One region of the Streptomyces sp. CLCI03 genome, then DNA from elsewhere that is predicted to be linked to it. Evidence: riboswitches for the same ligand, from Rfam matches in the RefSeq annotation. Region 1 holds a riboswitch; each other region holds the start of a gene.
What was found. A riboswitch is a leader RNA that binds a small molecule or an ion and turns the genes downstream of it on or off. The one in region 1 is predicted to bind cyclic di-AMP.

Region 1 (9,781 bases):
GCCCGGGGCCCTTCCGCGTCCATGTCCTCCTTGCTAGACCGTTTCTGCTTCCGCGTCCCAGGTCCGCAGCCGCAGGGGCAGCCGGGCGTCCCCGGCCGCCGTGGGCCGTACCGCGAGCACCTGGTTGACCCCGAGCCGGCCCCGCTCGAAGCCCAACGCGCAGGCCGCCATGTAGAGCTGCCAGACCCGGGCCCGCCCGGGCGAGGTCAGCCGTACCGCCTCCGCCCAGTGCTCCTCCAGCCGGGCCACCCAGGCCCGCAGGGTCAGCCCGTAGTGCTCGCGCAGCGCCTCGACGTCACGGACCTCGAAGCCGGCCCGCTCCAGTTCGCCGACGGTGGTGCCGAGCGGCGAGAGCTCGCCGTCGGGGAAGACGTAGGCGTCGATGAACTCGTCGATCCGGTACGCCTCCTCGTCGGGTTCCGGCCGGCGGGCGATCTGATGGTTCAGCAGCCGCCCGCCGGGACGCAGCAGGGCGTGCAGGGTGCGCGCGTAGTCCCGGTAGCGGTCGGCTCCGACGTGTTCGGCCATCCCGATGGAGGAGATGGCCTCGTACGGGCCGTCCTTGACGTCCCGGTAGTCCTGGATCCGGATGTCCACCAGGTCGGTCAGTCCCTCGTCGGCGACCCGTTTACGGGCGTACACGGCCTGCTCGCGGGAGAGCGTGACGCCGGTGACCCGGACGCCGTACTCGCGGGCCGCGTGCAGCGCCATGGAGCCCCAGCCGCAGCCGACGTCGAGCAGCCGGTCCCCGGGGCGCAGGGCGAGCTTGCGGCAGACCAGGTCGAGCTTGTCGTGCTGGGCCCGGGCCAGGGTGGAGCCGGGGCTCCAGTAGGCGCAGGAGTACACCATGGACGGGCCCAGGACCCGCTCGTAGAAGTCGTTGCCGACGTCGTAGTGGTGGCTGACGGCCCGGCGGTCGCGGCCCTTGCTGTGGCGGGCTCCGCCCCGCCTGGAGGCCGCCTCCTCGGCGGGGGGCGGGGGTGGGGGCAGCGGTCCGGCGAGGGCGATCAGCTCGCGCGCGGCGGCCCGGTGGGCGGCGTCGCGCCACCGTGCCCCCGGGAGGTCGGAGAGGGCGGGGAGCCCGGCGCGGCGCGCGAGGCCGGTGAGGGTCGCGAACGGTCCGGGACCGCCCTGGGCGGTGGAGACGGTGGGGCCGACGGGCGGCTGGTCCGGCCCGCGTTCCCACAGCAGGCCCGCCACCCGGTCCAGCAGGTCGAACAGATTGCCTTCGACCGTCAGTTCGCCTGCCACCCAGGCTCGGGCCAGCCCCAGCTCGCCGGGCCTCCAGAGCATCCGCCGCAGGGCGCGGCGGTCGTGGATGACGAGTACGGGGCCGTCGGGCGGGCCGGCCTCGCTGCCGTCCCAGGCCCGCAGACGTACCGGCAGCGGGGCACCCAGCAGGGTCTCGGCAACAACGGCGAGCCGCGGCGCGGCGTCGGTCATGGCGCACCTCCACAAAAGCTCCGACCCCTCCGTCTACCCATCCCTGACCCCGGGTACGCCGAAGGGGCCGCCCGCACCACGGATGGCGGGCGGCCCCTTCGGGGTCGTACAGGTCGTACAGGTGAAGCGGATGGAGCAAGGGAGCAGGTGGAGCTCAGGTCCTGCCGGTCACACCGGTCAGGCCTTGGCCTTCGCGGCCGGGGCGGCGGCGGCGGCCGGAGCCGGCGCCGGCTTGGCGGCCTCGTAGAACTCCTCGCGGGGAGTCTCCAGCGCACCGAGGGAGACGACCTCGCGCTTGAGGAACATCGCGAGGGTCCAGTCGGCGAAGACGCGGATCTTGCGGTTCCAGGTCGGCATGGCCATGCCGTGGTAGCCACGGTGCATGTACCAGGCCAGCCGGCCCTTGAGCTTGATCTTCGTCTTGCCCATGACGATCATCGCGACGCCCTTGTGGAGGCCGAGGCCCGCCACCGCACCCTTGTTGGAGTGCGAGTACTCGGCCTGCGGGAAGCCCCGCATGCCCGAGATGACGTTGTCGCCGAGGACCTTGGCCTGGCGCAGCGCGTGCTGGGCGTTCGGCGGGCACCAGGCGTTCTCGACACCGGCCTTGCGGGAGGCGATGTCCGGAACCTGGGCGTTGTCGCCGGCGGTCCAGATGTAGTCCGTGCCCGTGACCTGGAGGGTCGGCTGGGCGTCCACGTGGCCGCGGGGGCCCAGCGGCAGGCCGTAGCGGGCCAGCACCGGGTTCGGCTTGACGCCGGCGGTCCACACGATGGTGTTGGAGTCGACCTCAAGGCCGTTCTTCAGCACCACGTGGCCGTCCACGCAGGAGTCCATGGAGGTGTTGAGGTAGATCTCGATGCCGCGGGACTCAAGGTGCTCCTTGCCCCAGGTGCCGAGCTTGGGCCCGACCTCGGGAAGGATCTTGTCGGCCGCGTCGACCAGGATGAAGCGCATGTCCTCGCGCTTGATCGTGGAGTAGTACTTCGCGGCGTCCCGAGCCATGTCCTCGACCTCGCCGATGGTCTCCGCACCGGCGAAGCCGCCGCCGACGAAGACGAAGGTGAGGGCCTTGCGGCGGACGTTCTCGTCCGTCGTGGACTCGGCCTTGTCGAGCTGCTCAAGGACGTGGTTGCGCAGGCCGATGCCCTCTTCGACGCCCTTCATACCGATGCCCTGTTCGGCGAGGCCGGGGATCGGGAAGGTGCGGGAGACGGCGCCGAGCGCGATCACCAGGTAGTCGAAGGGCAGCTCGTACGCCTCGCCGACGAGCGGCGTGACGACGGCGACCTTGCGGTCCTGGTCGATGCTGGTGACCCGGCCGGTGAGAACCTCTGCCTTGGGCAGCACGCGTCGCAGCGGGACGACGACGTGCCGAGGCGAGATGCTGCCTGCGGCCACTTCAGGGAGGAAGGGCTGGTAGGTCATGTACGAGCGCGGGTCGACGACCGTGACGGTCGCCTCGCCGTAGCGCATCTTCTTCATGATGCGCTTGGCTGCGTACAGGCCTACGTACCCACCTCCTACAACGAGGATCCTGGGACGCTCCGTGGTGCTCATGGAACGAGTATCCAGCACCCAAAGGGGTGTCGCTCGTGAGCCCCTTCACAAGGACTGAGAGACCCTCTGCTACACTCCGCCGCCCACGTGACGGAGGTCATGACGCACGATGGGAACCAGAAGACGTCCGGAGTCGTTGTTCACCCGTCCTGAACTGGCCTCCAAGGCCGAAAGCGGACTGGACCACAGGGCTTCGTCCATACCTCTGACGCGGATCCCGTCGCCTCCGTCGATCGCACGAACGCACGCGAAAAAGGGCCTGCGGGGCCCCGGAGGGCCCCAAAGGACCCTTCCGCCGGCCTCACAGACCCTTTTTCCTTGTGAAGAACTTCACGAACTTAATGTGGATCACGGGTCCAACGGCCCCGCGACAGCCCCTCACAACCTGCTTCGAAGGTCGTTCAGGCGATCGACCAAGCGATTCCATCGAGGATGTCGTGCTCCGACACGACAACCTCGGAAGCGCCGATGCGCTCCATGATCGCCAGAAGCACCAGCGCGCCCGCGCCGATCACGTCCACCCGGCCCGCGTGCATCACGGGGATCGCCGCGCGCTCGGCGTGCGTCTGCGTCAACATGCGCTCACTGATCGCGCGCACCTGCTCGTAGGAGATCCGGGAGTGGTGGATCGCGGACGATTCGTACGCCGGCAGCTCCAGCGCGATCCCGGCGACCGTGGTCACCGAGCCGGCCAGGCCGACCAGCGTGCGCGCCTCGGCCAGCGGGACGCTCTCGGCGGCCAGGTCCAGCGCCGCCTCGATGTCGGCCCGGATCGCGGCGACCTGCTCCGCGGTCGGCGGGTCGGTGACGACCCCGTCCACCACCAGGTGCCGCTCGGTCATCCGGACGCAGCCGATGTCCACGGACCGGGCGGCCCGTACGTGCTCCTCGCCGACCACGAACTCGGTCGAGCCGCCGCCGATGTCCACCACCAGGAACGGCCGCTCCAGGTGCTCGTGCGCCGTGAGCTCCTTGGTGGCGCCGGTGAAGGAGAACTCCGCCTCCTGCTCACCGGAGATCACCTCGGGCTCGACACCCAGGATGTCGAGGACCCCCCGGACGAAGTCCGCCCGGTTCTCGGCGTCCCGGGAGGCGGAGGTCGCCACGAAGCGCACCCGCTCCGCGCCGAACTCCTTGATCACTCCCGCGTACTCGCGGCAGGCGGCGAAGGTGCGCTCCAGCGCCTCCGGGGCCAACCGGCCGGTCCGGTCCACGCCCTGGCCCAGCCGGACGATCGTCATCCGGCGGTCGAGCTCGATCAGCTCGCCGGTGGCCGGGTCGCAGTCCGCCACGAGCAGCCGGATGGAGTTCGTACCGCAGTCGACGGCGGCGACCCGGGTCACGCGCCCGACTCCTTCTCGCCCGTCTCCTTCTCGTCCGTCTTCTTCTCCCCGCACGGCACGACGCAGGCGCCCTTGGCCCACCACTCCGGCAGCATGGCGAGGGCCTCGTCGCCGAACGGGTTCACCCCGGGGCCGGCGGCCAGGGAGTGGCCGACCAGCACGTGCAGGCACTTCACCCGGTCCGGCATGCCGCCGGCGCTCGGGAAGCCCTGGAGCACCTCGATGGCGTCGCGCCGCTGGATGTAGTCCTCGTGGGCGGCCTGGTAGGCGGCGGCCAGTTCCTTGTCCTCGGCGAGCCGGGCCTGCATCTCCTTCATCACGCCGTTCGCCTCCAGCGTGCCGATCGCGGAGGCCGCGCGCGGGCACGTCAGGTAGTACAGCGTCGGGAAGGGGGTGCCGTCGGGGAGCCGCGGGGCGGTCTCCACCACGTCCGGCTGCCCGCAGGGGCAGCGGTGCGCGATGGCGCGCAGCCCGCGCGGCGGGCGGCCGAGCTGCTGCTCGAACGCCTCGATGTCCGCGTCGGTCGGCTCGGTCCGGTCGGTCTGGGGCGGGGGCGTCTGCATGCCTGGAGGAAGTCTCTTCGTTCTCGTGGATGGGTGCTGCGGTGCTGTGGTGCTTCGGCCCTGCGGGCCGGATCACTCGCCGGGGCGGTCGGCCTTGTCGACGCCGTCCCAGACGTTGGAGTACCAGGGGCGGTCGGAGCCGGCTTGACCGGTGCGGTGCGGCTGCGGGGGCTGGGCCCCGGGGTCGCTCATGATGTAGCCGATCTCCCCCGGGCGCAGGAAGTGCAGGTGCTTGCGCGCCTGCTGCTCCGCGTAGGCGTCGTCCTGCCAGCGGGCCTTCTCGTCGCGGAGCCGCTCCAGGCGGTCCCGCGCGGCCGCGGCGGCCCGCTGCTGCTTCGCGATCTCCGAGCGCTGGGAGACGTACTGGCGCATCGGGTACGCGAGGGCGACGACCAGCGTACAGAGGACGAGCACCAGGAGCGCGGCGCGGCCGGTGAGCCGGCTGCGGCGGACCTGACGCCGCGACTGCGACCGGTAGACGTGGGCGGCGGTCCGCTCCCCGAGCTGCTTGAGCCTGGTCGCGGTGGAGAAGGTGGAGAACCGATCCCGGTTCCCGGCCATTGGTCCGCCTCCCCTAGGTACGCACTACGCAATACGTCCCCGCACACGGTACGGGACCGAGTGCGGGGACGTACGGAGGCCAGCCCCTCAGGGGGGTGATTAGCCCTTGAAGCGCGGGAAGGCGGAGCGGCCCGCGTACACCGCGGCGTCGTCGAGGATCTCCTCGATGCGCAGCAGCTGGTTGTACTTGGCGACACGGTCCGAGCGGGCCGGGGCGCCGGTCTTGATCTGACCGCAGTTCACGGCGACGGCGAGGTCGGCGATGGTGACGTCCTCGGTCTCACCGGAACGGTGGGACATCATGCACTTGAAGCCGTTGCGCTGGGCCATCTCGACGGCGTCCAGGGTCTCGGTCAGCGAACCGATCTGGTTCACCTTCACGAGCAGGGCGTTCGCGGAGCCCTCCTCGATACCGCGGGCCAGACGCTCCGGGTTGGTGACGAACAGGTCGTCACCGACGATCTGGACCTTCGCGCCGAGGCGGTCGGTGATGGTCTTCCAGCCGTCCCAGTCGTCCTCGAACAGCGGGTCCTCGATGGAGACGAGCGGGTACGCCTCGACGAGCTCGGCGTAGTAGTCGGTCATCTCGGCGGCCGAGCGGGACTTGCCCTCGAACTCGTACTGGCCGTCCTTGTAGAACTCGGACGCGGCGACGTCGAGCGCGAGCGCGATGTCCGTGCCCGGGGTGTAGCCGGCCTGCTTGATGGCCTCGATGATGAGGTCGAGCGCGGCGCGGTTCGACTCCAGGTTCGGGGCGAAGCCGCCCTCGTCGCCCAGGCCGGTGGAGAGGCCCTTGGTGTGCAGGACCTTCTTGAGGGTGTGGTAGACCTCGGCACCCCAACGCAGCGCCTCGGAGAAGGACTCCGCGCCGATGGGGGCGATCATGAACTCCTGGATGTCCACGTTGGAGTCGGCGTGCGACCCACCGTTGAGGATGTTCATCATCGGAACGGGCAGCAGGTGCGCGTTCGGACCGCCGAGGTAGCGGAAGAGCGGAAGGTCCGAGGCCTCGGACGCGGCGTGCGCGACGGCCAGGGACACGCCGAGGATGGCGTTGGCGCCGAGCGAGCCCTTGTTGTCGGTGGCGTCCAGGTCGAACATGGCCTGGTCGATCAGACGCTGCTCGGTGGCGTCGTAGCCGACGAGCTCCGGGCCGATCTGCTCGATGACGGCGAGGACGGCCTTCTCGACACCCTTGCCGAAGTAACGGTCGGGGTCACCGTCACGCAGCTCGATGGCCTCGAATGCACCGGTGGAGGCGCCGGACGGAACTGCAGCACGGCCGGTGCTGCCATCGTCGAGGCCCACCTCGACCTCGACCGTGGGGTTGCCTCGGGAGTCCAGGATTTCCCGGGCTACGACGACGTCGATGGACGGCACGAGCATCTCCTTCTGGGATGTGACGCTGAGTGTGCGGTGGCATGTCAGGCCGTGGGATGGCCTTGCCGCCTAGAGCCTAACCGGCTCCGGGCACTGGGCCGCCCGACCGCCCGGACCCTGGGACGAAAAAGGGACCGAATACCCCTCTTCCGGGACATAGAGTCGCTTGATCATCGGGTTTCGGGAGGCGGACGCGGCACCGCCCGGCGCGTGGGGCACGCGCCGGGCGGTGGACATCCTGCACGGGGTCAGCTGACGCCGCGTAGATGTTCGCGCGGCTTCACCGCGGTGTTCAGCTGAGCTTCAGCTTCTGGCCCGGGAAGATCAGGTCGGCGTCCGAGACGATGTCCTTGTTCAGCTCGAACAGCTTCTGCCAGCCGCCCTTGACGCCGTTGGCCTCGGCGATGGTGCCCAGGGTGTCGCCCGACTTGACCTCGTACGAGCCGTTGCCGGTCTTCGGCGCGACCGGGGCCTCGGCGCGCTCGGAGCGGGTGGTCGGAGCCGCGGGACGCTTGGTCTCCTGCTTCGGCGCGGCCTTGGTCTCGGTCTTCTTGGTCTCGGTCTTCTTGGTCTCGGCCTTGGGCTTCGACTGCGGCTTGGAGGCCGGGGTCTCGGCGCCGCCACCGGTGTAGGAGGAGTTCGACAGGCCCTTGCCGCAGGACGGCCAGGCACCCTTGCCCTGGGTCTTGAGGACCTTCTCGGCGACGGCTATCTGCTGTGCCTTGGTGGCCTGGTTGGCCTGCGGGGCGTAGGACTTGCCGCCGAAGCCGGACCACGTGGAGGGCGAGAACTGCAGGCCGCCGTAGTAGCCGTTGCCCGTGTTGATGGCCCAGTTGCCACCGGACTCGCACTGCGCGACCTTGTCCCACTCGGACGAGGTGGCGGCGCTGGCGGTGCCCGCGGCCATCAGGGGGGCGGCCACGGCCACACCGGCGACACCGGCGAGCGTGACGATCCGGACAGACCGCTCGATTGCAGTACCGCGACGGTGCTTGCCCTTGCCGGAAAGCAGCATGGAGTTTCTCCTCACCGACGCCTACGAGGTGAGCTGTCGGGTTCGGGCGAGTGAGTTGCCCGGCCGTGCGACCTAGCGCACGTCTTGACCCCAAGCCGGTGGCGTGACCGTCTTCTCGACGGCCGCTCCCGGCACCTACCTTGGTTCCCCCGCTCCTGCCTTCGGCGCTTGACGCGACGACTGTTCCCTCCGTCCGCCGGCAGGATTCGGCGATGCGGTCGAAGGAGCTCGCGGTGGCGAGCGATTCAGAAGGTAGACAGGTCTCTCCCCGATGTTCAACGAGCAACATCGGGGAGAAACGACCCCTACTTGCGTCCCTCACAGGGGTGTTTGCGCAGGTGAGGGCAGGGTTTGCGCAATGCCCCGGGTGAGACACGCCAGTTGACCGGAAGAGACACATGTCTCACTTACAGAAATCCGACATTCAACTCTTTCCGGATAACTGAACTGTCCTTATTGGGTGGTTAGATCCAGATTCTGGCCGGGCTTGATGAGGTCGGCGTCCTCGCCGATGACTTGCTCATTGGCCTGGTAGAGACCGTTCCAGCCCCCCTTTACGCCCTTGGCAACCGCGATGGTCGCCAGGCTGTCGCCCGCCTGGACCGTGTAGACGGGGTTCGACGAGACGTCAGGCAGGGCCGAAGGCCCGGTCTCCGGCGCACCGCGGTGCTTGCCGTTGCCCTCGACCGGAGTGGCACCGGTGGTCTGCGGGACCTCCGGGTTCGCAGGGGCCGTCGGGTCGACCGGGGGCAGCCCCGGCGTGACGGGCGCGGTGGTGGGCGGCGTGGTCGGGTCCGCCGGCCGCGTCGGGTCGACGGGGGTCGGCGTACCGGTCGGGTCGCCCGGCCGGACCGGAGCCGTCGGTTCGACCGGAGGCGTCGTCGGGACGTCCGGCGCGGGCATGACGGGCAGTCCGATGGACGGGGCGTCGGGAATCAGGAACGGGGTGCCGGACGGGGCCGGGGTCGGGGACCCGTAGTCCGTGGACGGCTTGCCACCACCGGCCGACGGAACGGCTTCGTCCGGACGGGACGGCGCGGGAGCGACCGAGCCCTGACCGCCGGGCAGACCGGGGTCCACCTGTGCGGCGGGGCTCTCCTTGACCAGGCCGGCCGAGGCCGCGCACAGCGGCCACGCCTGCGGCCCCGTGGAGCCGAGCACCCGCTCGGCCACCGCGATCTGCTGGGAGCGGCTCGCCAGGTCGGGGCGCTCGGCGAACTCGAGACCGCCGGCGCTCTGCCACTCCTCCTGGGTGAACTGGAGTCCGCCGTAGGCGCCGCTGCCGAAGTTGGCGCTCCAGGAGCCACCGCTCTCGCACTCGGCGACCTTGTCCCACGTGGACGTGTCGGCGGCGGTGGCGCTGGTGGCGGCCAGCAGTGGCATGGCCAACGCGGAGCCAGTGACACCGGCTGTGACGACCAGCGCGGGGACCTGGCGGGGGCGTCTGTGACGGCCGTTCCCGGAGAGCATGAAGGATCACCTTTCGCATAACAGCTAGGTAACGGCAGAACCTAGCGGCCTTCGAACGATTGTCACAAGTTCAAGTCGGATCTGACTTTTAATCAGTTTTCGCTCAAGTGTTTTGAGCCGCGAATCGAACGGGAAGAGTACGTAGCCCTCGCATGATCAACCCCCCGCGCCAGCGCAGGTCTTGAGGCGGAACAGCCAGTTCCAGATCAGGTAGACGCGTCAGCAAAGTCGCGAGCGCGGTCTGCCCTTCGAGCCGGGCGAGCGGAGCGCCGAGGCAGTAGTGGATGCCGTGACCGTACCCGAGGTGCTGGTTGTCGGTCCGGGAGAGGTCGAGCGTGTCCGGCTCCGCGAAGCGCTCCGGATCCCGATCGGCGGCCGCGAGGACCACCAGAACCGGATCACCCGCCTCGATCCGCATGCCGCCGAGGGTCAGCGCCTCGGTGGCG
Region 2 (9,781 bases), 3.3 Mb from region 1:
CGGACACGATCGCGCTCCTGGAACGCGGCCGTACCCTCTCGACCCCCGCGCTCCGCGCCGCCGTCGACCGGCTCGCGGCGCCCATGGACACCGTCGCCGCCTACCACTTCGGCTGGATCGACGCCCAGGGCAACGTGGCGGACGGCGACGGCGGCAAGGCCGTGCGTCCCGCGCTCGCGCTGCTCTCCGCCGAGGCCGCGGGCGCCGCGGCCGAGGTCGGCATCCCCGGCGCCGTCGCGGTCGAGCTCGTGCACAACTTCTCGCTGCTGCACGACGACCTGATGGACGGCGACGAGCAGCGCCGCCACCGCGACACGGTGTGGAAGGTGCACGGACCGGCCCTCGCCATCCTGGTCGGCGACGCCCTGTTCGCCCTCGCCAACGAGGTCCTGCTGGAGCTCGGCACCGTGGAGGCCGGCCGCGCGACCCGCCGGCTGACCACCGCCAGCCGCAAGCTCATCGACGGCCAGGCGCAGGACATCTCCTACGAGCACCGCGAGCGCGTCAGCGTCGAGGAGTGCCTGGAGATGGAGGGCAACAAGACCGGCGCCCTGCTCGCCTGCGCGGTCTCCATCGGCGCCGTGCTCGGCGGCGCGGACGACCGTACCGCCGACAAGTTGGAGGAGTACGGCTACCACCTGGGCCTCGCCTTCCAGGCCGTCGACGACCTGCTCGGCATCTGGGGCGACCCGGAGGCGACCGGCAAGCAGACCTGGAGCGACCTGCGCCAGCGCAAGAAGTCCCTGCCGGTGGTCGCCGCCCTCGCGGCCGGCGGGGAGGCCTCCGAGCAGCTCGCCGAACTGCTCGCCGCCGACGCCAAGAGCAGCGACTTCGAGAACTTCTCGGAGGAGGAGTTCGCGGCCCGCGCGGCGCTCATCGACGCGGCGGGCGGCCGCCGGTGGACCGCCGACGAGGCGCGCCGCCAGCACGCGATCGCGATCCGGGCCCTGGACGACGTCGACATGCCGCAGCGCGTGCGCGACCAGCTCGTGGCCCTCGCGGACTTCGTCGTCGTGCGCAAGAGGTGATCGCCACCCGACAGCGGATATGAATCGCGAGTCGCCGGCCGGCGCCGCCACCTGAGCGTGGCGCGCACCGGCCGACGGCAGACCCCAGCACAGCAGAGGACACTGTTCTAAGGGGAAGCCATGACAGCGACGACCGACGGCAGCGCCGAGGGCGCCGGCGCCGGCAGCGAATCCACCCCGGGCGCCGTACCGCCCGGCCCCGCGGGCCGCACCGCGGGCCTGGCCGCCGGGCCCCCGGCACCGCCCCCGGTCCCACCGGCGCCGACCCGGCTCGGCCGGGCGGGCCCGCGCGCCGAGTACGCCCCACCGGGCCTACCAGGCCGGCTCGGCCGCCTCTCGCGCCCCGGGGCGGGGCGGACCACCGCCCGGGACTCGGTGCGCGACACGACCCGGGACGCGGTGCGGACCACCGCCGACCTGCGCCGCCCGCCGGACGGCATCGGGCCGGGGGTGTACGAGGCCGCCGCGCGTGCCACCCGGAACCTGCTGGAGCGCCAGGACCCCGAGGGCTGGTGGAAGGGCGACCTGGAGACCAACGTCACCATGGACGCGGAGGACCTGCTGCTGCGGCAGTTCCTCGGGATCCGGGACGAGGCCACCACCCGGGCCGCCGCCCTCTTCATCCGCGGCGAACAGCGGGAGGACGGCACCTGGGCCACCTTCCACGGCGGGCCGCCCGAACTGTCCGCCACCATCGAGGCCTATGTCGCACTGCGCCTCGCCGGGGACGCGCCGGACGCCCCGCACATGAGCCGCGCCTCCGCCTGGATCCGGGCCCACGGCGGGATCGCCGCGGCCCGTGTCTTCACCCGGATCTGGTTGGCCCTCTTCGGCTGGTGGAACTGGGACCACCTGCCCGAACTCCCGCCCGAGCTGGTCTTCCTGCCGCCCTGGGTACCGCTGAACATCTACGACTTCGGCTGCTGGGCCCGCCAGACCATCGTCCCGCTCACCGTGGTCTCCGCGCTGCGCCCCGTCCGCCCGGCCCCCTTCGCCCTCGACGAGCTGCACGCCGACGCGCGCACCCCCAACCCCGCCCGGAGACTCGCCCCGCTGACCAGCTGGGACGGCGCCTTCCAGCGGATGGACAAGGCCCTGCACGTCTACCGGCGCTTCGCACCCCGCCGCCTGCGCAAGGCGGCGATGGCGAGCGCGGGCCGCTGGATCGTCGAACGGCAGGAGAACGACGGCTGCTGGGGCGGGATCCAGCCGCCCGCCGTGTACTCGGTCATCGCCCTGCACCTGCTCGGCTACGACCTCGGGCATCCGGTGATGCGCGCCGGTCTGGAGTCCCTGGAGCGGTTCGCGGTGTGGCGCGCGGACGGCGCCCGGATGATCGAAGCCTGCCAGTCCCCGGTGTGGGACACCTGCCTCGCCGCGATCGCGCTGGCCGACGCGGGCCTGCGCCCGGACCATCCGGCGCTGGTCAAGGCCGCCGACTGGATGCTCGGCGAGGAGATCGTCCGCACGGGCGACTGGGCCGTGCGCCGGCCCGGCCTCGCCCCCGGCGGTTGGGCGTTCGAGTTCCACAACGACACCTACCCCGACATCGACGACACGGCCGAGGTGGTCCTCGCCCTGCGCCGCATCAAGCACCCCGACCCGGCCCGGGTCGAGGGCGCCATCGCCCGCGGGGTGTCCTGGAACCTCGGCATGCAGTCGCGGAACGGGGCGTGGGGCGCCTTCGACGCCGACAACACCAGCCCCTTGCCGAACAAGCTGCCTTTCTGCGACTTCGGCGAGGTCATCGACCCTCCCTCGGCCGACGTGACCGCCCACGTGGTGGAGATGCTCGCCTTCGAGGGCCGGGCGTCGGACGCCCGGACCCGACGCGGCATCGCCTGGCTGCTGGCCGAACAGGAGCCGAGCGGCGGCTGGTTCGGCCGCTGGGGCACCAACTACGTCTACGGCACCGGTTCGGTGGTCCCGGCCCTCGTCGCCGCCGGGATCGCCCCCGGGCATCCCGCGATCCGGCGGGCCGTGCGCTGGTTGGAATCCGTACAGAACGACGACGGCGGGTGGGGCGAGGACCAGCGCTCCTACAAGGACCCCTCCTGGGCCGGGAAGGGCGCCTCCACCCCCTCGCAGACCGCCTGGGCGCTGATGGCCCTGCTGTCGGCCGGGGAACGCGAGGGCAAGGCCGTCGAGCGGGGCGTCGCCCACCTCGTGGAGACCCAGAAGGAGGACGGTACCTGGGACGAGCCGTACTTCACCGGCACCGGCTTCCCCTGGGACTTCTCCATCAACTACCACCTGTACCGGCAGGTGTTCCCGCTCACCGCGCTCGGCCGCTACCTGTACGGGGAACCCTTCGCCCCGGCCGGAGCGCACCCGGCACCGGCCGGGGAAGCGTGATGTCCCCCGCCGACGGGGACCGGGGCCGCCCGAGCGACCCGCTGCTGGTGGCCTGCGCGCTGCGCATCGAGCAGGTGGCGCTGCGCAGCGCCGGCCGCGGCGCCGGCCGCGGATCGACCGGCGGGCACGTCCTGCTGCGCACCGGGATGGGCCCGCGCGCGGCCGAGCGGGCCCTCGGCCGGGCACTGGAGCGGCCGGGAACGGACCGGGCCGCCGTCCTCGCGACGGGGTTCTGCGCCGGGCTGGTCCCCGGCATGCACCCCGGAGACCTGGTCGTCGCCGAGGAGACCCGGGATCCGCGGGGGATCGTCACCTGCACCGGCAGCGTCCTGCTCGCCGAGGCACTGGCCCGGGCCGCGCCCGGCCGGACCGTGCACCGCGGCGCGCTGACCGGATCCGACCACGTCGTCCGCGGCCAGGAGCGCGCGCAGCTGCGCGCCACCGGCGCCATCGCGGTCGACATGGAGTCCGCGGCCACCTTGTGGACCGCCTCCCGGGGCGGTGACCGTCCGGTTGCGGCCGTCCGGGTGATCGTGGACGCTCCGGAGCACGAGCTCGTCCGTATCGGCACGGTTCGCGGGGGAATATCGGCCTTCCGTGTCCTGCGTGCCGTACTGCCCGCGTTTCATGAATGGCACCGTTCGTTGCTGCTCCCCAGGAGGTGAGCCAGATGGCCATGCCGCTGCGCCAGTCCATCAGGGTCGGGACGTATCTTCTCGAACAGAAGCTCCGCAAGCGCGAGAAGTTCCCCCTGATCGTCGAACTGGAACCGCTCTACGCCTGCAACCTGGCCTGTGAGGGGTGCGGGAAGATCCAGCACCCGGCCGGGGTGCTCAAGCAGCGCATGCCGGTCGCCCAGGCGGTCGGCGCCGTGCTGGAGTCCGGTGCGCCCATGGTGTCCATCGCGGGCGGCGAGCCCTTGATGCACCCGCAGATCCACGAGATCGTCCGACAGTTGGTGGCGAGGCGGAAGTACGTGTTCCTCTGCACCAACGCGATGCTGCTGCGCAAGAAGATCGAGAAGTTCACCCCTTCCCCGTATTTCGCCTTCGCCGTGCACATCGACGGTCTGCGCGAGCGCCACGACGAGTCGGTGGCCAAGGAAGGCGTCTTCGACGAGGCGGTCGCCGCCATCAAGGAGGCGAAGAGGCGTGGGTTCCGGGTGACGACCAACTCCACCTTCTTCAACACCGACACCCCGCAGACCATCATCGAGGTCCTCAACTACCTCAATGACGACCTCCGGGTCGACGAAATGATGATCTCGCCCGCCTATGCCTACGAGAAGGCACCCGACCAGGAGCACTTCCTCGGCGTCGAACAGACCCGAGAGCTCTTCAGGAAGGCCTTCGCGGGCGGCAACCGGCGGCGCTGGCGGCTCAACCACTCCCCGCTCTTCCTGGACTTCCTGGAAGGAAAGGCCGATTTCCCCTGCACGGCCTGGGCCATTCCGAATTACTCCCTCTTCGGCTGGCAGCGGCCCTGCTATCTGATGAGCGACGGATACGTTCCGACGTACCGCGAGCTCATCAACGACACCGACTGGGACAAGTACGGCCGCGGAAAGGACCCGCGCTGCGCGAACTGCATGGCGCACTGCGGCTACGAGCCCACCGCCGTCCTCGCCACCATGGGCTCCCTCAAGGAATCCCTGCGTGCGGCCCGCGAGACGATCGCGAGCAACCGGGGCACGTCGGCATGACCGGGCGGCCACGGGAGGAAGGGGGCGGCCGAGGCTTCGACCTCGGCGCCCTGCTGGCCGAGCGCGGGGCGGAACGGTACGAGCTGCACGCCCGGCACCTCAACCACCAGCTGCCCCGCATGCTCCACACCCTCGGCTTCGACAAGGTCTACGAGCGGGCCGAGGGCGCCCACTTCTGGGACGCCGAGGGCAACGACTACCTGGACATGCTGGCCGGGTTCGGGGTGATGGGCCTGGGCCGGCACCATCCGGTCGTCCGCCGGGCCCTGCACGACGTCCTGGACGCCCAGCTCGCCGACCTCACCCGCTTCGACTGCCAACCGCTGCCGGGACTGCTGGCCGAGAAACTGCTCTCGTACAGCCCGCACCTGGACCGGGTCTTCTTCGGCAACAGCGGCACCGAGGCGGTGGAGACGGCCCTGAAGTTCGCCCGGTACGCCACCGGGCGCCCCAGGATCCTCTACTGCGACCACGCCTTCCACGGGCTGACCGCGGGCTCCCTCTCGGTGAACGGGGAGAGCGGGTTCCGCGACGGCTTCGCCCCGCTGCTCCCCGACACGAGGATCACGCTCGGGGACCTCGCCGCCCTGGAGCGGGAGCTGAAGCGCGGGGACGTCGCCGCCCTCGTCGTCGAGCCGATCCAGGGCAAGGGGGTCCTGGCCGCCCCGCCCGGATTCCTGCTCGCCGCGCAGGAGATGCTGCACCGGCGGGGGGCGCTGCTCATCGCGGACGAGGTGCAGACCGGCCTCGGACGCACCGGCGACTTCTACGCGTACCAGCACGAGCCGGGCGTGGAACCGGACCTGGTGTGCGTGGCGAAGGCGCTCTCGGGCGGGTACGTCCCGGTCGGTGCGACCCTGGGCAAGGACTGGATCTTCAAGAAGGTCTACTCGTCCATGGACCGGGTGCTCGTGCACTCCGCGAGCTTCGGTTCCAACGCCCAGGCCATGGCGGCGGGCCTCGCGGTCCTGTCCGTCATGGAGGACGAGGAGGTCGTGGCGAACGCCCGGGTCATGGGCGACCTGCTGCGCGGGCGCCTCGCCGCTCTGGTGGACGAGTACGAGCTGCTGCACGAGGTGCGGGGGCGCGGGCTGATGATCGGCATCGAGTTCGGCCGACCGTCCTCGCTGGGTCTGCGCAGCCGGTGGACGATGTTGCAGGCGGCCCGCAAGGGGCTCTTCGCACAGATGGTCGTGGTGCCCCTGCTGCAGAAGCACCGGATCCTCACCCAGGTCTCCGGGGACCACCTGGAGGTGATCAAGCTGATCCCGCCGCTGATCGTGGACGAGGGGGACGTGGACCGGTTCGTCGGGGCCTTCCGCGAGGTCATGGACGAGGCGCACGGCGGGTCCGGGCTGATCTGGGACTTCGGCAGGACGCTGGTGAAGCAGGCCGTCGCCACGCGCTGACGGCCCGCCCACCTGGTGGGGAACCGGTCGGCCGGTTCCCGCCCGCGTCAGACGAGGAGCCGGTCGCGCAGTCGGTCGAGGGTCTCGGGCGTCAGTCCGAGGCCCTCCGCCAGGTAGCGGTCCACCCCGCCCCAGACCTCGTCGATGGTGTCGAAGGCGGCCAGCAGGTACTCGGCGCGGGCGTCGAAGAGCGGCGCGAGCAGCTCCGTCACCTCGGGGGAGCGCTCGCCCGCCGACTCGTCGGTGCGGCGCACGCGATAGCGGCGGTGCGGGGCGTTCGACTCCAGGTAGTCCGTCACGATCGCCTCGCGCTCGACGCCCAGGGCGAGCAGGGTGACGGCGATCGACAGGCCGGCCCGGTCCTTGCCGGCCGCGCAGTGCATGAGCGCGGGGACGCTGTCCTCGGCCAGGGCGTGCACGACCCGACTGTGCTCGGCGGTGCGCTGCCGGATGATCCCGCGGTACGAGTTCGACATCCGGGCCGCGGCCTTGCCGTCGCCCAGGATCTCGCGCAGCTGAGCGAGGTCGCCGTCGCGGACCAGCCGCCAGAACTCCCGTCCGTCGGCCGGGTCCGAGAGCGGGATGTTGACGTTGCGGACGCCGGGCAGCTCGACGTCCGGCCCCTCCAGCGCGTGGTCGGCGACGTTGCGGAAGTCGAAGATGGTGTGGAGGCCGAGCGAGGCGAGGAACTCTGCATCACTTTCGGTGGCATGTGCGAGATGTCCGCTTCGGAACAGTCGTCCCGTCCTGACCGTTCGTCCGTCAGAAGTCGGCAATCCGCCCACATCGCGGAAATTGCGCACTCCGGACAGCTCCGGCTCCTGTATCTGCTGGGTCAAAGCAACTCCTCCGCCACATCGTGGGTCCTGTGTCCGAATTACACTGTTTGGCGCCAACTTGCCATATCCGGAGGCGAGATCGGGCACGTCCCCGTGAGCCAGATCATACGGTGACCGTGAGTGCCTGATCGCTAAAGGCGAATGGCCCCGTCGGGGCGGCTGTTGGCGGTGTCGAATGGACGGAGGGTGACCGTAATTCCGTCGGTCCCTCATGCCTGGTATTCCGTCAGGGAATTCATGGCTTGTTCCCTGCGGCCACAAGGGATTACCTTCGCGATCGATCCGGGTGGACCGCCAAATCCTGCCGCCTCCCGGAAACCGCATCCGACCTATTCGCGCGGCAGGAGCGGGGGAACCAGGTAAGCCGCCGGCCCGGAGATCTTTTCGCCGGGACGGCTCGGGGTGAAGTCGTTCATGGCTGGTACATGTACGGCCGGACATCTCCAGTCCGAACCCGACAGCTCACCTCGCAGGCGCCGGAGAGGAATTCGTCATGCCTGCAAAGGGTAAGCACCGCCGTCCCAAGTCCCTTTCCCTTTCCCGCGGTTTCGCCGTCGCCGGAACCGGTGGCGCGGCCCTCGCGCTGCCGCTGATCGGTGCCGCCGGCGCCCACGCGGCCGGCGCCCCGGCCGCCGCCCCCGCGGCGATCCCCGCGGTGGCCCCGCAGGCCCCCCTCGCCCTCCCGTCGGCGCCCGCCGTCGCCGCACACGCCGCCCCGAGCGTCTACACCGTCGTGCCGGGCGACTACCTCTCCAAGATCGCAGCCGAGCGCCACCTGGCCGGCGGCTGGGAGCAGCTGTACGCCGACAACCGCGAGGCCGTCGGTGGCAACCCGTCGCTGATCCACCCGGGCCTGAAGCTCCACCTCGGCGGTCCCGGCGAGCCCGCCCCGTCCGAGGCCGAGGCGGCCCCGGCCCCCGAGGCCCCGTCCGAGGCCGACGCGAAGCCGGCCGCGCAGGCCGCGCCGAAGCCGGTCCGGGGGCACGCCGAGCAGGCCGCCCCGGCGCGACCGGAGACCGCCGCCGAGCCCGAGGCCCAGGCCCCCGCCGCGCCGCGGTCGGCCGCCGGCTTCGTGGCCCCGGTCGGCGGTGGCATCTCCACCCAGTACAAGGTCGCGGGCGCCATGTGGTCCTCCGGCCACCACACCGGCGTCGACTTCATCGCGGCCATGGGCACCACCGTCAAGGCCGTCGGCGCGGGCACCGTGGTCTCCGCCGGCTGGAGCGGCTCGTACGGCAACGAGGTCGTCATCCGGCACGCGGACGGCAAGTACTCCCAGTACGCCCACCTCTCCCAGCTCTCCGTCTCCTCCGGCCAGAGCGTCACCGCCGGGCAGACCATCGGCCTCTCCGGCTCCACCGGCAACTCGACCGGCCCGCACCTGCACTTCGAGATCCGTACGACCCCGTCCTACGGCTCGGACATGGACCCGATCGCCTACCTCCGCGCCAAGGGCGCGAGCCTCTGACGGCACCCGCCGAAGGACCACCGACACGCGTGAGGCCGGGACCCGAGGGGGGTTCCGGCCTCACGTGTACTTATTCCTTATCCCCCACGTGGTACAGATCACGGTCCGTCAACCCCTCATTACGTTGGCGTAGGTTGGTTACGGGAGTGAAGTATGGGTTCTCGTGGCAGCGACGACGACGAAACTCAAGACCATCGGCTCGTACGCGGCGATCGGGGACAGCTTCACCGAGGGCGTGGGGGACCCGGGACCCGGGGATTCATTTCTCGGCTGGGCGGACCGGCTCGCCGTGCTCCTGGCCGATCAGCGCGAAGAGCACGACTTCCGGTATGCGAATCTGGCGGTGCGGGGGAAGCTCCTCGACCAGATCGTGGCCGACCAGCTCCCGAGGGCCAAGGCCCTCGCACCGGACCTGGTGACCTTCTGCGCGGGCGGCAACGACATCATCCGACCCGGGACCGACCCGGACGACGTGGCGGAGCGGTTCGAGGCGGCCGTGGCCGACCTCACCGGGGCCGTCGGCCACGTCATGATCACCACGGGCTTCGACACCCGGGGCGTACCGGTGCTCAAGCACCTGCGCGGCAAGGTGGCGACGTACAGCGCGCACGTCCGCGCCATCGCCGACCGCTACGACTGCCCGGTGCTCGACCTCTGGTCGCTGAAATCCGTACAGGACCGGCGGGCCTGGGACACGGACCGGCTGCACCTCTCGCCCGAGGGACACACCCGGGTCGCGCTGCGCGCCGCCCAGGTGCTCGGGCTGGACGTACCGGCCGACCCCGACCAGCCGTGGCCCCCGGAGCGGCCGCGCGGCTCGGTGGACGTGACCCGGGACAACATCCAGTGGGCGCGCGAGCACCTCGTGCCGTGGATCGGACGACGGCTGCGCGGGGAGTCCTCCGGGGACCACGTGGAGGCGAAGCGGCCGGACCTGCTGCCGCTCTGACGGGCGCGGGAGCCGGAAGTGGAATCCTTCG
Region 3 (9,781 bases), 2.6 Mb from region 1:
GGCGGTGGGTTCGAGGTCGAGGGTGAGGCGGACGGAGCCGTCCTCGAAGCTGCGCTTCTGCTGGTAGCCGGCGTCCGTGAAGACTTTGATCATCTTGGTGTTGGCGGGCAGCACCTCGGCGGCGAAGCGTCGGATGCCGCGCTCCCGGGCCACCGCGCCGATGTGTTCGAGGAGCGTGGAGGCGACCCCGCGGCCCTGGTGGGCGTCCTGGACGAGGAAGGCGACCTCGGCCTCGTCGGCGGGTGCGGAGGCGGGCCGGCCGGCGGCGTCGATGCGGTCGTAGCGGACCGTGCCGATGAACTCCCCGCCGATGGTCGCGGCGAGGCCGACCCGGTCCACGTGGTCGTGGTGCGTGAAGCGGTGGACGTCGCGGTCGGAGAGCCGGGGGTAGGGGGCGAAGAAGCGGTAGTACTTCGACTCGTCCGAGACCTGCTCGTAGAAGCTGACGAGCCGGCCCGCGTCCTCGGTGGTGATGGGCCTGATCCGGGCCGTGCCGCCGTCACGGAGGACGACATCGGCTTCCCAGTGGGCCGGGTAGGAGGGGTCCGACTCGATGGTCATGGGCCTACCTTACGGCCGGATCAGGCCGTGGAGCCCTCGCGCGGCGGATGAGGCAGGACGGGACATATCAGGGCAAGCTGGGGAAGGTCGAACGGCGGAAAATTCAGGCCGATGGTAGGCCCGAGCATTCCGGGCGTCGTGAGAGACTGGTCTAGACAACCGTAAGAACCTGAAGGGCATCACCATGGCAGAGCGCCGCGTCAACGTCGGCTGGGCCGAGGGCCTGCACGCTCGTCCCGCCTCGATCTTCGTCCGTGCGACGACCGCTTCCGGCGTCCCGGTGACCATCGCGAAGTCCGGCGGCGACCCCGTCAACGCCGCCTCCATGCTGGCGGTCCTGGGCCTGGGCGCCCAGGGCGGCGAGGAGATCGTCCTCGCCTCCGAGGCCGAGGGTGCGGACGCCGCGCTCGACCGCCTCGCGAAGCTGGTCGCCGAGGGTCTCGAGGAGCTCCCCGAGACCGTCTGACCCTTCGGGTTCGACCCCACGCGCGAAGCCGCGGCTCCCGATCCGGGGGCCGCGGCTTCGTCGTTCCGCTCGGGACCCACCACGTGACGAGAACCCGGGGCGGCGCCGCCCGACGCGATCACCCGGCTTCGCGGCGGACCCGAGAGCGGCGTATGCCGAGAAATATCGCGCGGCGAAGAAAAGGCCTCGCCGGAATCCGGCGCACGCCGAATCATTCCTCATGGGAATTACGCACGACGCCTCGACCCGATTCGAAATCGATCGGCCGTCGCGCGGCGAATTCACGCGATCCCATCCTTTGTATACGGCTCCTGTTAATGCCGACCGCTCGACATGTTTACGGCAGGTTGCGAAGTGCTCACCGTCGGGCGGAGCCGCAGTCGGTGCGCCCCCGCCGCCCGATCCGCGTGGACGGCGGTCAGCGCCCGCGCCCGCTCGGCGTCGCCGCGCGCCACCGCGTCCACGACCGCCCCGTGCTCCGCCCAGGACTCCACGGGCCGTGCCGGAGCCTCCACCACGTACATCCACGCGATCTTGTGCCGCATCTGCGTGAGCAGCGAGATCAGCCCGGGGCTGCCGGATGCCTGGGCGAGCGTCTCGTGGAACCAGCCGCCCAGGGACCGCAGATCCTCCCCCTGGCCCCGCCTGGCGCGCTCCTGCCCCAGCCTGACCAGTCCGCGCAGCACCTTGAGGTGCGCGTCGGTGCGCCGTCGGGCGGCCCGCGCGGCGGCCAGCGGCTCCAGGAGCATCCGCAGCTCCAGCAGGTCCGCCGCCTCCTGCTCGGTCGGCTCGGCCACGCACGCCCCCGCGTGGCGCCGTGTGGTCACGAACCCCTCGGACTCCAGGGTCCGCAGGGCCTCGCGCACCGGGACGCGCGAGACCCCGTACCGGCGGGCCAGCACCTCCTCGGTCAACCGGCCGCCCGGCTCGAACACCCCGGAGACGATGTCGTCGCGGATTGCTGTGCATACCGCGTGCGCAGGAATACGCAAGACCGAACCTCCGCCTATTTCCGACTGCCAGCGTCATTGCACGCACATGCGCGTGCTGCGACTCTATTGCAACACACGATAATTTCCGAGAGCGGCCGGAAATACGAAACATTTGCACAAAGGCGCAACACACGAAGACCCCGGCTCGGAGAGCCGGGGTCTTCGGTGAAGCGGTGCGATGCGTGGGGCGCCGAGGTCAGAGGCTGACGCCGTGCGAGCGCAGGTACGCGATCGGGTCGATGTCCGAGCCGTACTGCGAGCCGGTGCGGGCCTCGAAGTGCAGGTGCGGGCCGCTGGAGTTGCCGGTGGAGCCCGACAGGCCGATCTGCTGACCCGGGGTGACCTGCTCGCCGACGGAGACGTTCAGCGAGGTCATGTGGCCGTACTGGGTGTAGGTGCCGTCGTTGTGCTTGATGACGACGTTGTTGCCGTAGGCGCCACCCCAGCCGGCCTCGACGACGGTACCCAGGCCCACCGCGTGGACCGAGGTGCCGGAGGCCGCGTGGAAGTCGATGCCCGTGTGGCTGCCGGAGGACCACATGCCGCCGCCCGCCTTGTACTGCGTGCTGACGTAGGAGTCGTCCAGCGGGGAGACGAAGGTGTTGAGGCGCTTGCGCTCCTCCTCGCGGGCGGCGCGCTCGGCGGCCTCGCGCTCGGCCTTCGCCTTGGCCTCGGCCATGCGCTTGGCCTCGGCGGCCCGCTGCTTCGCGTCGGCCTCGGCCTGCGCCTTGGCGGCGTCCTGCTCGGCGACGCGGTGCTGGGAATCGGCCTGCTCGGTGATGTCACCCGCAAGGTCCTCGGCGACGACGACGGCACCGAGGCCGTTGTCCTGGCCGATGGTGCTGCTGTGGTTGTCCGCGGCGAAGGCCGGGGCGGCGAGGGAGCCGACGACACCCGTGGTGGCGATCGCGGCGATACCGGCGTAACCGGCGGTCTTCTTGCTCAGACGGCTGGAGCCACGGTGCTTACCGGTACCAGCGGGACGACTGCCAAACGCCATGAAGGGTTTGATCCTTTCCTTCCTTCTCGCCTACCGGGTTAGCTGACGGGTTCGGAGCAGGAAGGTCTCCTACGGGCCTCCTCTTGCGAGGGGGTCCGATTCACCCCAGGGACGCATGTGGGTCCCCGGCTCCCCAGGCTCGCGCCTGACGGGGACTCGGCGATCGCTGTCCGGTGCCGCGGGTGCGGCGGGCACAACTGACGAACAGCACGGCTGACGCTAGGCGGATCATCAGTCAATCGCCAAACAGACGCGCCTTTTTGTTGCGTACGCCACACCGCATACAAGCAACCTCGCCATTAAACGGACAAAAGGGGTTCCGGTGACCAAGTCACCGGAACCCCTTGCCGAAACCCTCGGCCGGCCCTCAAAAGGCCTTCGCCCGACCGTCAGTTGGAGACGACCGAGACCTCGCCGATCCCGAGGGCCCGTACGGGCTCCTCGATCAGCGCGGCGTCGCCCACGAGGACGGTGACCAGCCGGTCCGCGGGGAAGGCCTTGACGACCGCCGTGGTGGCCTCCACCGTGCCCGTCTCGGCGAGCTGGGCGTACAGATGCGACTGGTAGTCGTCCGGCAGTTCCTGCTCGACCTGGTCGGCGAGGGTGCCCGCGACCGAGGCGGCCGTCTCGAACTTCAGCGGGGCCACGCCCACCAAGTTCTGCACGGCGACATCGCGTTCGGCGTCGGTCAGACCGCCCTCGGCGAGGGTGCGCAGGACCTTCCAGAGGTCCTCGAGCGCCGGTCCGGTGTTCGGAGTGTCCACCGAACCGCTGATGGCGAGCATCGAGGCGCCCTTGCCGTCCGCGGTGGAGCGCAGCACCTGACCGAAGGCGCGCACGCCGTAGGTGTACCCCTTCTCCTCGCGCAGCACCTTGTCCAGGCGCGAGGTGAGGGTGCCGCCCAGGCAGTACGTGCCGAGCACCTGGGCCGCCCACACCCGGTCGTGGCGGTCCGCCCCGATCCGGCCGATGAGCAGCTGCGTCTGGACCGCGCCGGGCCGGTCCACGATGACCACGCGGCCGGTGTCGTCGGCGGTCACCGGCGGCACCGGGAGGGCGGCGGCGGTGTTGCCCGTCCAGGCGCCCAGGGTGTCCGCGAGTACGGCGTCCAGGTCGATGCCGGTCAGGTCGCCGACGACCACCGCGGTGGCGGTGGCGGGGCGTACGTGGGCCTCGTAGAAGGCGCGCACGGCGGCGGAGTCGATCCGGGCGACCGTCTCCTCGGTGCCCTGACGCGGCCGCGACATGCGCAGGGACGCCGGGAAGAGCTCCTTGGAGAGCTGCTTGGCGGCGCGGCGCTGCGGGTTGGCCAGCTCGTGCGGGATCTCGTCGAGCCGGTTGCGCACCAGCCGGTCGACCTCGGCGTCGGCGAACGCCGGGGCGCGCAGCGCCTCGGCGAGCAGACCGAGCGCCTTGGGCAGCCGGGAGGCCGGGACCTCCAGCGAGACCCGCAGGCCCGGGTGGTCGGCGTGCGCGTCGAGGGTGGCGCCGCAGCGCTCCAGCTCGGCCGCGAACTCCTCGGCGGAGTGCTTGTCGGTGCCCTCGGAGAACGCCCTCGCCATGATGGTCGCCACGCCGTCCAGGCCCTCGGGCTCGGCGTCCAGCGGGGCGGCGAGGTTGACCTCGACCGCGACGACCTGCTGGCCCGGCCGGTGGCAGCGCAGCAGGGTCAGCCCGTTGGACAGCTGACCGCGGTCGGGGGCGGGGAAGGCCCACGGCTGCGGCTCGCCGGCCTGAGGTTGCGGGTGGAAGGTCATCGTGACGGCTGCCGTGTCGCTCACTGCTCCGCCCCCTCGTTCTCGTCGGAGTCGTCGTGCTGGTCGGACTCGTCGGCCGCGAGCGGCTCGTAGACGAGCACGGCGCGGTTGTCCGGGCGCAGTCGGGCCGCGGCCACGGCCTGCACCTCCTCGGCGGTGACGTCGAGGACGCGCCGGACGGCGGTCAGCGCCAGCTGCGGGTCGCCGAACAGCACCGCGAAGCGGCACAGTTCGTCGGCGCGGCCGGCCACCGTGCTCAGCCGGTCCAGCCACTCGCGCTCCAGCTGCGCCTGGGCGCGCTCCATCTCCTCGGCCGTCGGGCCCTCGGCGGCGAACCGCGCGAGCTCCTCGTCCACGGCCGCCTCGATGGCGGGGATCTCGACCCCGCTGGAGGTCTTGACGTCCAGCCAGCCCAGGGAGGGCGCCCCGGCCAGGCGCAGCATGCCGAAGCCGGCCGCGACGGCCGTCTGGTCGCGGCGCACCAGCCGGTTGTGCAGCAGCGAGGACTCGCCGCCGCCCAGGATGGTCAGCGCCACGTCGGCGGCGTCGCACTCGCGGGTGCCGTCGTGCGGCAGTCGGTAGGCGGCCATCAGCGCACGCGCCGGGACCTCCTCGACGATCTCCTCGCGCAGCTGCTCCCCGATGATGTCGGGCAGCGAGCCGTCGCGGGGCGGCTGCTTGCCGTCGTGCGCGGGGATGGTGCCGAAGTACTTCTCGACCCAGGCGAGGGTCTTCTCGGGGTCGATGTCCCCGACGACCGACAGCACCGCGTTGTTGGGCGCGTAGTACGTGCGGAAGAAGGCGCGCGCGTCCTCCAGGGAGGCGGCGTCCAGGTCGGCCATGGAGCCGATGGGGGTGTGGTGGTACGGGTGACCCTCGGGGTAGGCCAGGGCGGTGAGCCGCTCGAAGGCCGTGCCGTACGGGACGTTGTCGTACCGCTGGCGGCGCTCGTTCTTGACGACGTCGCGCTGGTTCTCCATGGACTCGTCGTCCAGGGCGGCCAGCAGGGACCCCATCCGGTCCGCCTCCAGCCAGAGCGCGAGCTCCAGCTGGTGCGTCGGCATCGTCTCGAAGTAGTTGGTGCGCTCGAAGCTGGTGGTGCCGTTGAGGGAACCGCCGGCGCCCTGGACCAGTTCGAAGTGCCCGTTGCCGGGTACGCTCGCCGACCCCTGGAACATCAGGTGCTCGAAGAGGTGAGCCAGGCCGGTGCGTCCCTTGACTTCGTGGCGCGAGCCGACGTCGTACCAGAGGCAGACCGCGGCGACCGGGGTCAGGTGGTCCTCGGAGAGCACCACGCGTAGGCCGTTGGCCAGCCGGTGCTCGGTCGCTGTCAGGCCGCCGGAGCCGGCCTGGGCTGTGGCCGTGTGACCCATGGGCATGTGGTCCCTTCGATCGCGATGCAGAGATTTCTTATCGACCTGCCACTGTATGCAAGCGCGCCGACCGCCGGATAAGTTCCCGGGTCACTCCCCCGCACTCCGTCCGGGGGACCCCCGGGGTCGGAGTCGGCGTTGTCGGTGCGTCGGGCCACAATGGTCCGCGTCGTACCCTCGCCGGACACCACAAGACCGCCAGACCCCGCCAGACCCGATCAGACACCCCACCCGACAGCCAGCACACCCCATTTTGGTTAAGGAGCCGCGCAGCGATGGCCCGCCGCAGCACGAAGACCCCGCCGCCGGAGGATTTCGAGGAGAAGATCCTCGACATCGACGTCGTCGACGAAATGCAGGGCTCCTTCCTCGAGTACGCGTACTCGGTGATCTACTCCCGTGCCCTGCCCGACGCCCGGGACGGCATGAAGCCGGTGCACCGGCGCATCGTCTACCAGATGAACGAGATGGGCCTGCGCCCCGACCGCGGGTACGTGAAGTGCGCCCGTGTCGTCGGCGAGGTCATGGGCAAGCTCCACCCGCACGGTGACGCGTCCATCTACGACGCCCTCGTGCGCATGGCCCAGCCCTTCTCCATGCGGCTGCCGCTGGTCGACGGCCACGGCAACTTCGGTTCGCTCGGCAACGACGACCCGCCGGCCGCGATGCGTTACACCGAGTGCAAGATGGCCGACGCCACCTCGCTGATGACGGAGTCGATCGACGAGGACACCGTCGACTTCACCGCCAACTACGACGGCCAGGAGCGGGAGCCCGTCGCCCTGCCCGCCGCGTACCCGAACCTGCTGGTCAACGGCGCGTCCGGAATCGCCGTCGGCATGGCCACCAACATGCCCCCGCACAACCTCGGCGAGGTCATCGCGGCAGCCCGTCACCTGATCCGGTACCCGCAGGCGGACCTGGAGGCGCTGATGCGCTTCGTGCCGGGCCCCGACCTGCCGACGGGCGGCCGGATCGTCGGGCTCTCGGGCATCAAGGACGCCTACGAGAACGGGCGCGGCACCTTCAAGATCCGCGCGACGGTGGCCGTGGAGGACGTGACGGCGCGCCGCAAGGGCCTGGTCGTCACCGAACTGCCCTTCACGGTCGGCCCCGAGAAGGTCATCGCGAAGATCAAGGACCTGGTCGGCTCGAAGAAGCTCCAGGGCATCGCCGACGTCAAGGACCTCACCGACCGCTCGCACGGCCTGCGCCTGGTCATCGAGATCAAGAACGGCTTCCACCCGGAGGCCGTGCTGGAGCAGCTCTACAAGCTGACGCCGATGGAGGAGTCCTTCGGCATCAACAACGTGGCGCTGGTGGACGGGCAGCCGCTGACGCTGGGCCTCAAGGAGCTGCTGGAGGTCTATCTCGACCACCGCTTCGAGGTCGTCCGCAGGCGCAGCGAGTTCCGCCGCACCAAGCGCCGCGACCGGCTGCACCTGGTCGAGGGCCTGCTGGTGGCGCTCCTCGACATCGACGAGGTCATCCGGCTCATCCGGGACAGCGACAACTCGGCGCAGGCCAAGACCCGGCTGATGGAGCGGTTCTCGCTGAGCGAGATCCAGACCCAGTACATCCTGGACACCCCGCTGCGCCGGCTCACCCGCTTCGACCGGATCGAGCTGGAGTCCGAGCGCGACCGGCTGACCGGCGAGATCGACGAGCTGACCGGCATCCTGGAGTCGGACAGCGAGCTGCGCAAGCTGGTCTCCGCGGAACTGGCGGCCGTCGCGAAGAAGTTCGGCACCGAGCGCCGCACGGTGCTGCTGGAGTCCGCGGGCACCGCGGTGGCGGCCGTTCCGCTGGAGGTCGCGGACGATCCGTGCCGGGTGCTGCTGTCCTCGACGGGCCTGCTGGCGCGTACGGCGAACGGCGAGGCGCTGCCGGAGGAGGAGGGCGGCGCACGGGCGAAGCACGACCTGATCGTCTCGCAGGTCGCAGCGACGGCCCGGGCCGATGTCGGCGCGGTCACCTCGTACGGGCGGTTGCTACGGCTGTCGGTGATCGACCTGCCGCAGCTGCCGGACACGCACGCCGCGCCGAACCTGGCGGGCGGCGCCCCGGTCTCGGAGTTCCTCTCCGGGCTGGAGGCGGACGAGAAGGTGATCTGCCTGACCTCGCTGGACGAGTCCTCGCAGGGCCTCGCGCTGGGCACCGAGCAGGGCGTGGTCAAGCGCGTCGTGCCGGACTACCCGGCGAACAAGGACGAGCTGGAGGTCATCACCCTCAAGGAGGGCGACCGGATCGTCGGCGCGGTCGAGCTGCGCACGGGTGAGGAGGACCTGGTCTTCATCACCGACGACGCCCAGCTGCTGCGCTACCCGGCGAGCCAGGTCCGGCCGCAGGGCCGCCCGGCGGGCGGTATGGCGGGCATCAAGCTCGCCGAGAACGCCAAGGTGATCCACTTCTCGGCCGTGGACCCGGCGCGGGACGCGGTGGTCTTCACGGTGGCGGGCTCGCACGGCACCCTGGACGACTCGGTGACCTCCGGGAAGCTGACCCCCTTCGACCAGTACCCGCGCAAGGGCCGCGCCACGGGTGGCGTGCGCTGCCAGCGGTTCCTGAAGGGCGAGGACGTACTGGTCCTCGCCTGGGCGGGCGGCGCCCCCGTCCGCGCGGCGGCGGCGAACGGCACGCCGGCCGAACTGCCGGCCGTGGACCCGCGTCGGGACGGCTCCGGGGCCGCGCTGCCGTCGGCGGTCGCGGCACTGGCGGGGGCCGCGCTGTAGGGCGCGGGAGGGCATTCGGGTGGTACGACCGGGGGGACGTACCACCCGAATGCCGACTAGTGTTTTCCCCGTGGACGCGGTGGGGGGAGAACGCAGCTGATGAGCCGTCGAGCGGGCAGCGGACTGATCGGGAACTGGGCCGAGGCGCAGCGCCGGCAGCAACAGACGCAGCTGGTCCAGCAGCGGGAGGCCGAACGCCGGCAGCGGGCCCACGAACGGGACGCGAACCGGAGCCACCGGCAGTATCGCGAGGCCGAGGCCCTGCGGCGCACCGCGCAGTTCGACGCCGAGGTCGAGGCCCTCAAGGGTCTGTTGGCCGCGGGCTGCCGGGCACCGGCGTTCCGGATATCCGCCCTGGCCCGGCCCGACGGGCTGCAGCCGTTCGACCCCGGCGCCCTGGCGCATCCGGTACCGATGCCCCGCATCGAGGACTTCCAGCGGCAGAGCAGCGGCTGGACGCTCGGCTCGAATCACCGGGCGCAGGCGGAGCGGGAGGCGCACGCCCGCTACACCCAGGCCTGGCAGGCGGCGAACGCCGCGGAGGCGCAACGCCGGCAGCAACTGGCCGCGTACCGCCAGCAGTACGACCGGTGGGCGGCGGAGCAGATGGCAGGGGCGCTGGCGCACAACGGTGGGCTCACGGAACTGACCGAGGCCCTGCGCGCGGGTGACGCCGAGGCGGCGGTGGAGTACTTCTCGGCGGCCCTGTACGCCTCGACGGCCTGGCCCGAGCGGCTGCCGAGGCAGGTGACGGCTGCGTACGACCCGGCCGCGCGCCAGCTGGTGCTGGACTGGGAACTGCCCGGGTACGCGGTGGTGCCGGAGGCCCGGGCGGTGCAGTACCTCCCGAGCACGGACCAGGACAAGGTGAAGCCCCGCCCGGTCACGGAACGCCGGGCG

Region 2: linked by a shared signal. The riboswitch ahead of ACWG52_RS07125 (M23 family metallopeptidase) and the one ahead of ACWG52_RS22480 (transglycosylase family protein) in region 1 are both predicted to bind cyclic di-AMP.
Region 3: linked by a shared signal. The riboswitch ahead of ACWG52_RS10070 (M23 family metallopeptidase) and the one ahead of ACWG52_RS22480 (transglycosylase family protein) in region 1 are both predicted to bind cyclic di-AMP.

Annotation. Positions count from the first base shown of each region.
Region 1 is NZ_CM132132.1:4,855,690-4,865,470, reverse strand. It holds gene ACWG52_RS22510 (class I SAM-dependent methyltransferase) at 34-1,443, opposite strand; gene ACWG52_RS22505 (NAD(P)/FAD-dependent oxidoreductase) at 1,621-3,003, opposite strand; gene ACWG52_RS22500 (Ppx/GppA phosphatase family protein) at 3,405-4,346, opposite strand; gene ACWG52_RS22495 (DUF501 domain-containing protein) at 4,343-4,909, opposite strand; gene ACWG52_RS22490 (FtsB family cell division protein) at 4,982-5,470, opposite strand; gene eno (phosphopyruvate hydratase) at 5,570-6,850, opposite strand; gene ACWG52_RS22480 (transglycosylase family protein) at 7,143-7,865, opposite strand; cyclic di-AMP (ydaO/yuaA leader) riboswitch at 7,869-8,042, opposite strand; gene ACWG52_RS22475 (transglycosylase family protein) at 8,319-9,335, opposite strand; gene ACWG52_RS22470 (cytochrome P450 family protein) at 9,439-9,781, opposite strand, start outside.
Region 2 is NZ_CM132132.1:1,553,011-1,562,791, reverse strand. It holds gene ACWG52_RS07155 (polyprenyl synthetase family protein) at 1-1,028, shown strand, start outside; gene shc (squalene--hopene cyclase) at 1,149-3,383, shown strand; gene ACWG52_RS07145 (phosphorylase family protein) at 3,383-4,048, shown strand; gene hpnH (adenosyl-hopene transferase HpnH) at 4,054-5,085, shown strand; gene ACWG52_RS07135 (aspartate aminotransferase family protein) at 5,082-6,494, shown strand; gene ACWG52_RS07130 (tyrosine-protein phosphatase) at 6,542-7,333, opposite strand; cyclic di-AMP (ydaO/yuaA leader) riboswitch at 7,649-7,824, shown strand; gene ACWG52_RS07125 (M23 family metallopeptidase) at 7,827-8,801, shown strand; gene ACWG52_RS07120 (SGNH/GDSL hydrolase family protein) at 8,965-9,750, shown strand.
Region 3 is NZ_CM132132.1:2,215,118-2,224,898, forward strand. It holds gene ACWG52_RS10055 (bifunctional acetate--CoA ligase family protein/GNAT family N-acetyltransferase) at 1-561, opposite strand, end outside; gene ACWG52_RS10060 (HPr family phosphocarrier protein) at 746-1,027, shown strand; gene ACWG52_RS10065 (GntR family transcriptional regulator) at 1,342-2,019, opposite strand; gene ACWG52_RS10070 (M23 family metallopeptidase) at 2,216-3,019, opposite strand; cyclic di-AMP (ydaO/yuaA leader) riboswitch at 3,033-3,191, opposite strand; gene ACWG52_RS10075 (M16 family metallopeptidase) at 3,409-4,776, opposite strand; gene ACWG52_RS10080 (M16 family metallopeptidase) at 4,797-6,149, opposite strand; gene ACWG52_RS10085 (DNA gyrase/topoisomerase IV subunit A) at 6,425-8,881, shown strand; gene ACWG52_RS10090 (restriction endonuclease) at 8,981-9,781, shown strand, end outside.